DNA from 2 places in the Paraburkholderia caffeinilytica genome. Region 2 is predicted to be linked to the other one. Evidence: riboswitches for the same ligand, from Rfam matches in the RefSeq annotation. Region 2 holds a riboswitch; the other holds the start of a gene.

Region 1 (3,498 bases), on a different replicon from region 2:
GTGCGAATTGGGCGAAGGCGTTGACGTCTCCGGCGGACGTCACGTCGAGTGCCTGGTAACGAACCGAGCCGCCGTTCGCCTGGATTTCTTCAGCCAGCGCGGCGAGTCGTTCCGTACGGCGCGCGCCGATCACGAGTTGGTGCCCCTGGGCGGCGAGCAGCCGGACCGTTGCTTCACCGATACCGCTGCTGGCCCCGGTGATGAGGATGACTTTGGGTTGGTTGGATTGCGTCGTCATGTTGCTTTCTCCGTTTCGATAGTCTGTGCAGGTTGGGTCGAGGGAGAGGCTACGAAGTCTGCGCACCAAGCGGCAGGGCAATCGCGGCGGGGTCTCCCGGGCGCTTCGGCTACAGCGTCCAGCCGATGACCCATCTTATGAGCCGGGCACCTGCGCGCGAATACACGCGACAATCGCGGTATTGCCTATTCCTATTGAAGTGGGATGCGGCCCGTCGATCGTATCCAGTAGAATTTCCTCACCCGATCTGGCGAAAGAGGAGTCTTCGTGACCGTTGCCGACAACCCGGTTTCCGCAAGAATGGTGAGCCTGCTCCAGCGTCTGGCGCCGAACGAGGGGTACACCCAGTCCGCGCTGGAAGGCGTGCGGTTCATGCGTTCGAACCGGCCGCTGGGGCGCACGCCGGTGCTGTACGAGCCGAGCATCGTGATCGTGTGTCAGGGGCGCAAGCTTGGCTTTCTGGGTGAAGAGGTGTATGTCTACGACGCCCAGCACTATCTGATCTTGTCCGTGCCGCTGCCGTTCTCGACTGAAACCGAAGCGAGCGAGTCCGAGCCGATGCTGGCCGTGTCGTTGCGCCTCGATCTGATCGAGTTGAGCGACCTGATACTGGCGATCGATCGCGGCGGAAACCACCAGCAAGGCACTCCGCTAGGGATCGTATCGACGCCGCTCGAAGGCGACCTCGCCGAAGCGGCTTTGCGTCTGCTGCAAGCCATGACGTCACCCCTGGACGCCGAGGTGCTGGGGCCTGCAATCGTGCGGGAAATTTGCTATCGAGTATTGATCGGGGAACGAGGCGGAGCGATGCGGGCTGCGCTCGCGCATCAGGGCCGCTTCGGCAGAGTCGCGAAAGCGCTGCGGCGAATTCACACCGACTATGCGCAGCCACTGGATGTCAGTCGTCTCGCGGAAGAGGCGGGGATGAGCGTTCCCGCGTTTCATGTCAACTTCAGAACCGTTACGCTGACCTCTCCGATCCAATACATCAAGTCGACGCGTCTGCATCAGGCACGCCTGCTGATGATTCGCGACGGGTTGACTGCCGCCTCGGCGTCGGCGCGCGTCGGCTACGAAAGCCCCTCGCAGTTCAGTCGCGAGTTCAAGCGGTTTTTTGGACGCTCGCCGGTCGACGAGGCCCGAGACATGCGGGCATCGTTCGCGCTATCGCCAGCTGCAAAGATCGACGATTTCGCCGCGTCTCACTGACGGACTGGAAGCCGGCTACTCCCCAAAGACAGGGGCGAGCATATGATGCGCGAAAGGCATTCGTAATAATTGGCACGCGCAGCAATGCTCAACCGCGAAAAGCGCTATTGTGGCGGCTTGCCTCTGTAACATGAGGCGCGATAAAATCGCGCCTGCTCATTGGGGAGTAGCCGCCTCGAACGCCACGTTCGAGGGTGCACGTCAACATACTTGGCGAGTCGAGAGACCCGCTATGGCGTGCGCAGCCAAGTGCCTGGCAAGACCGATGACACGCATTCCGACCTAACCGGGTCGCCGGAATGCGCGTCATCGCGTTTTTTCTGCGCGGCCCGGGTACAACAACCCATGCAATCCTTCCTCATTTCGACCAGCGTGGTCGGCCTTGCCGAAATTGGCGACAAGACTCAACTCTTGTCCCTGGTACTGGCGGCGCGATATCGCAAGCCCATCCCCATCATTCTTGGTGTTTTTGCCGCTACCCTCATCAATCACGGTGCATCCGGCGCACTCGGCGCGTGGCTCGCGAGCGTTCTGAGTCCGGGCATTCTGAATTGGGCGGTTGTCGCGTCATTCGCGGTGATGGCGGTGTGGATTCTCATTCCCGACAAGCTGGACGACGCTGACGCGGTATTGACGAAAAACTCGATGGGCGTGTTCGGCACAACTGCGCTTACATTCTTCCTCGCCGAGATGGGCGACAAAACCCAAATCGTCACGATCGCGCTTGCTGCGCGTTTTCACGAGTTCTTCGGCGTTGTCGCGGGCACGACGCTCGGCATGATGTTGGCCAACGTGCCCGTCATCTATCTGGGGCACAAATTCGCCGACCGCTTGCCAACCAAGGCGGTCCACATTCTGGCCGCCATCATCTTCGTTGTGCTTGGTGGCCTCGCCCTCAGGACCGCGCTGTTTCCGCAAGCGCACCCGTTGTTCTAGTTCGAGAGCTTGCCTTATACGTTCGAGCCGTGATTTCCACGACGCGGTTTCCTGGACTGAACGTCACGGCCGAGGGGATTTCATCATGGAGCTGCTCTGATCCAGGTGCGGGTGTTTTCGGTTGAGCGTGGATGGGTCTCACATCATGCCGCCCATGCTGCCAGTGCCACCTACGCTTGCTCCCCCGGTCCCGCTTGTACCGGTACTCGGCGACGTCGCAATCGGATGTGCGGCTCCCATCGCGGCTATAAGCGCGACGGCGGCTGCGTCCGGTTCGCCGTTGGTGTCGATTGCGCCGAGAGCGAGGAGTGCTTCGAGATCGCTGTCCTCGCCTGGCTGACCGACCGTGAATGCGGTGGTCAGAAAATTGGGGGTGGAAAGCGTAATGCCGTACTTTTGCTGCAGACTCTGGACGACGGCGGCCTGCGCGGTCAGGACGTCGGTCTGATTCTGCAGCGTCTGCTGAAACGGTGTGCTCGTTGCGAAGCCGGCGATAAGTCCGCTTTCATTCGTACCGAGTTGCGCCGCCAGATACGACAACAACAGGTCGGTCTCCGGCGTGACGTTGTACGTGCCGCCTGCGAACGCTGTGGAGTGCAGCGTCGTCCCGCCCGAGGTCGCAGCGATCATGCAGGGCATCGCCGCGCCGAATGTCGCGTGGAAGTTTCCGTTCGCATCCGCCGCGACCGAGGTGGAGCCCCGCGCGCAGCCGATGCTAATCGTCGCGTTCGCGAGTGCCTTGCCGGTTGCCGCCGTACCGGCAATCGACACCATCGACAGGCTGCTCGCGCTGCCGCTACCACCGCCTCCGCCGCCGCAGCCCGCGAATAGCGCAACGGATGCAGTTAGCAGCCCCGCGCAAACAGGACGGATGACGTGCTGTTGTCGAGTGCTCATCGAAGTCTGCCGTTGGTTCGTACGTCGTTTAAACGATTTCGTGGGGGCGTCTATTCCATCTCTCGCATAGCGCCTGATTTTGCGAGGACATTGCGCACTATCCGCCCCGAGCGAGGTGGCGGCTGAGTGCCGAAAAGTGTCCCGGCTCCACCGCGGCAGACCTTCACTTCACACGATTGGAATATAGGGGCCACGCCATACGTTTATTGGGAGCGCCG
Region 2 (3,498 bases):
CGTCCAGTGATCGCGTTCGGCAACGCCGACGGCGATGTGCCGATGCTCGAATGGACCTCGACCGGCGACGGCCCACGCCTCTCGGCGCTGCTGCATCACACCGATGCAGAACGGGAGTATGCGTACGACCGCACGACGAAAAGCGGCAAGCTCGACAAGGGTTTGGACGAGGCCGGCGCGAAAGGCTGGCTCGTCGTCGATATGAAGGATGACTGGAAGACGGTGTTCAAGCCGGATAGCACGGCAACCGCCACAGCTGCGGCCGCCGCGCCCTCCAATTAAAGCGAAAGCGGCAATCAGGAAGGCCACGCCTGCTGCCGCTTTTCGCGCGGTCTTCCCCCCTTCATCATTCAGCTAACGGCTCAGCGTGATCGCCAGATAAGTCGCGTAGAGCACGCCGCACACCAGCAGCGCCCACACCGGCACGCCGCGCTCGCGCACGTTGATTCGCAGCCACGCGGCGGCGGCGAGCGTGATCACAATGCCGGTCACCACTTCGATGCGCGGCGTCCACGGCGTCAGCAGAATTCCGATCGCGGGCAGCAGCGTGCCCTGAAACACCATCGCGCCGGTGATGTTGCCGAACGCCAGCGTGTCCTTGCCACGGCGAATCCACAGGATGCTGTTGACCTTCTCCGGCAACTCGGTGGCAATCGGAATGATCAGCAGCGACAGCAGCAGCGGCGAGACGCCGAGCACCTGCGACACGCCCCGCACACCATGGATGAAGCCTTCCGCGCCCCACACCAGCAGCGCGACGGCCAGCACCAGTTGCGCCGCGATGGTCGCGAGATTGGTGGGCAAGCCGAGACGCGACAGCAGCATCCTGCCCGGCGCTTCGGTGCCATGACCGGCGTCGACCAGTTTGTTCGATGCGCGGAACGTCATCACCACATAGGTGATGTACACGCCGACCAGCGCCGCGCTGATCAGCGCCCGCACGAACATCTGGTCATGCGGCACGTACATCGCGGCGGCCGCCAGCACGAACGCACACAGGAAGTAGTTCAGATCGCGCGTGAAACCCGTGCGTTCCGGCGTCACCCGGCCGGCGACGCCGCGCGAACCGAGAATCGCGAGCGTCATCAGGAAGGTGGAGAGGGTGGAGAGCATGAGCGGCGCGCCGAGAATCGCGCCGACGCCGATCTCCTGGTTGACCGCGCTATCGGCCGTGCCACCGGCAATCGCGAGCAGCGGAACGAGGGTTTCGGGCAAGGCGGTACCGACCGCCGCGAACAGCGAACCTGTCACGCCCTCGGAGATTTTCAGGCGCTCGCCGAGGTGTTCGAGTGCGTTGGTGAAGAGCTCGGCCGCCACCAGAATGACGACCAGCATGAGCGCGAGTTCAAACAGGAGACCGGTCATGTGCGGCTCCCGGCAAATCCAGAGGGGAAACGGCACGACGGACGGTCAAGCGGGAACACTGGCAGGGCACAACGATGTTTCACAGGGCAACTCCGCGGTCGGACGTAGATGACGAACCCATGACGCACCGCGACCCGTCCGACCAGAACGAAGTAGTGCGCCAATGGTCTCGCCAAACCGACCCGGTCGAACGCGCCATGACCCGCAGGCCAAGTATGTTGACGCGCTCTCCTTCAATGGATGAAGGAAGGCTACTCCCCAGTGACCCGAGGATTCTAACGGGACCGGCGGCTTTCAACAAGCTTGGAGTCGGGCGCTGTTTGGTGCTGTTTGGTGCTATTGGGCGCTTGCGCCGACGCCTTCCGGTCTCGTCGCGTCTGTCCGACGCGCGAGCGTGTGATAGCCCCACTGGTAAGATCACTCACCGTCTACGACCGCAGTGAGTCCTCACATGAACTACCAGAATCGCCAGTGGTTTTACGTCAAGCGTCCGGAAGGACGGGTTGGCGATGAACACTACGAATTGCGCGAAAACGAGCTCGACGACACTTTGTCATCGAACGAGGTGCTGATCCGCGCGCGCATCGTCAGCGTCGATCCGTACATTCGGATCCAGCAACACGAACGCAATACTTACGATGTGCCGCATCCGCTCGGGATCGTCCAACGGGCGGGCGTGGTGGGTGAAGTGGTGGCGTCGGCGAGTCCGCTTTTCAAACAAGGCGACTGGGTGTCGGCCTACAGCGGCTGGCAACTGTACGCCAAGTGCCATCACAGCGAGCTGACCAAACTGAACCCCGAGGCGGCGCCCGTTTCGACCGCGCTCGGCGTGCTCGGCATGCCGGGTCGCACCGCGTGGTTCGGTTTGATGGAAGCAGGCCGGCCGCGTCCGGGCGACACGCTGGTCGTATCCGGTGCGGCGGGCGCGGTCGGCTCGCTGGTCGCGCAGTTCGGCAAACGCGCCGGGTGCCGCGTCATCGGCATCGCGGGTGGCCCGGACAAGTGCGCGTTTCTGACCGACACGCTGAAGCTCGACGGTGCCGTCGACTACCGGGCGCATCCCACACTCGAAGGCTTGCAGTCGGCGCTGCAGGCGGCCACCGGCGGCGTCGACGTCTATTTCGACAACGTGGGCGGCATGGTCACCGATGCGGTGATCCCGCTCATCAAGCGCCGCGCGCGAATCGTGATCTGCGGCGCGATCGCTCAATACGACGGCGGTCTCGATACGCCGGACCTCGCGCCGCGCTTCCTGCAGCACATGCTGTTTCAGCGCGCGACGATCCAAGGGATTCTCGCGCGTGATTTCACGCATCGGATGGACGAGATGCTGCAGACTGTCGCGCCTTGGGTGAAGAGCGGTGAGATTGTTTATCAGGAGACTTACGTCGATGGTTTTGACGCGTTGCCTCAGGCGCTGAACAGCCTGTTTGAAGGGAAGAATCTTGGGAAGCTGCTGGTTAGGGTGTGACCGGTCAGACGATGCGGATCGCCGACGGCCGTGACGACGGCCCGCCGCTCGCGAGATGAAACGCATAGCGGGAGACACCGGCGGCGGCCCATCGCAAGTCGAGCCAGCGGGTTACATACCCCACCGGCTCGGCCTGTTCGATCAGGCAATCAATACTGGTGTCGCAAACAGGCAAGGCAGATAGGTTCACGCCCTATAAAGTCGTGGGTGCATCTGTTCCGACGTTTGCCTCTTGCAGCAACATCGCCTGAAGCACGAATTCAACGCCTTCGTCGCGTAACGTGATCTGGTCCGCCTAGTTGAAGTGATACTGCAGGCCGACGGTAAAGCTGTTATTGCGCCGTTTCGTACCGTCTTTATTACTGGAGTCGGTCGTCCATTCGCCTGCCACGCTCACGTGCCTGGCGAACTTATATTCGACCCCCAATCCCCAATGCAAGCGGGTTTCCGGCCAGCTTGACGTGAAACCAACGCGAGCATAGGGCATGATCTGATTGAATGGCATGCCGAATTTCGCATCGATCCCACCGTCTTTATACGTTGACGAACCATGATGCAGATCAGCGAAAATCTCAGCACCCAACACGAAGCGGTCGACGTCAAAGTTATATCCCGCCATGAATCCTGGAAATACTGTGGTATGCGATGCTTTATTGACGACG

The links. Region 2 has a riboswitch for manganese ahead of DSC91_RS25280 (sodium:calcium antiporter). Riboswitches for the same ligand answer to the same signal wherever they lie in the genome.
Region 1: another riboswitch for manganese. It lies ahead of DSC91_RS15195 (TMEM165/GDT1 family protein); the one in region 2 lies ahead of DSC91_RS25280 (sodium:calcium antiporter).

Annotation. Positions count from the first base shown of each region.
Region 1 covers NZ_CP031466.1:3,457,611-3,461,108, forward strand. The annotation lists gene DSC91_RS15185 (SDR family oxidoreductase) at 1-238, opposite strand, end outside; gene DSC91_RS15190 (AraC family transcriptional regulator) at 506-1,447, shown strand; yybP-ykoY riboswitch at 1,597-1,779, shown strand; gene DSC91_RS15195 (TMEM165/GDT1 family protein) at 1,793-2,383, shown strand; gene DSC91_RS15200 (hypothetical protein) at 2,522-3,280, opposite strand.
Region 2 covers NZ_CP031467.1:2,009,457-2,012,954, forward strand. The annotation lists gene DSC91_RS25275 (HAD family hydrolase) at 1-282, shown strand, start outside; gene DSC91_RS25280 (sodium:calcium antiporter) at 355-1,365, opposite strand; yybP-ykoY riboswitch at 1,466-1,637, opposite strand; gene DSC91_RS25285 (NADP-dependent oxidoreductase) at 1,817-2,836, shown strand; gene DSC91_RS37620 (hypothetical protein) at 2,841-3,026, opposite strand; gene DSC91_RS25290 (outer membrane protein) at 3,132-3,498, opposite strand, start outside.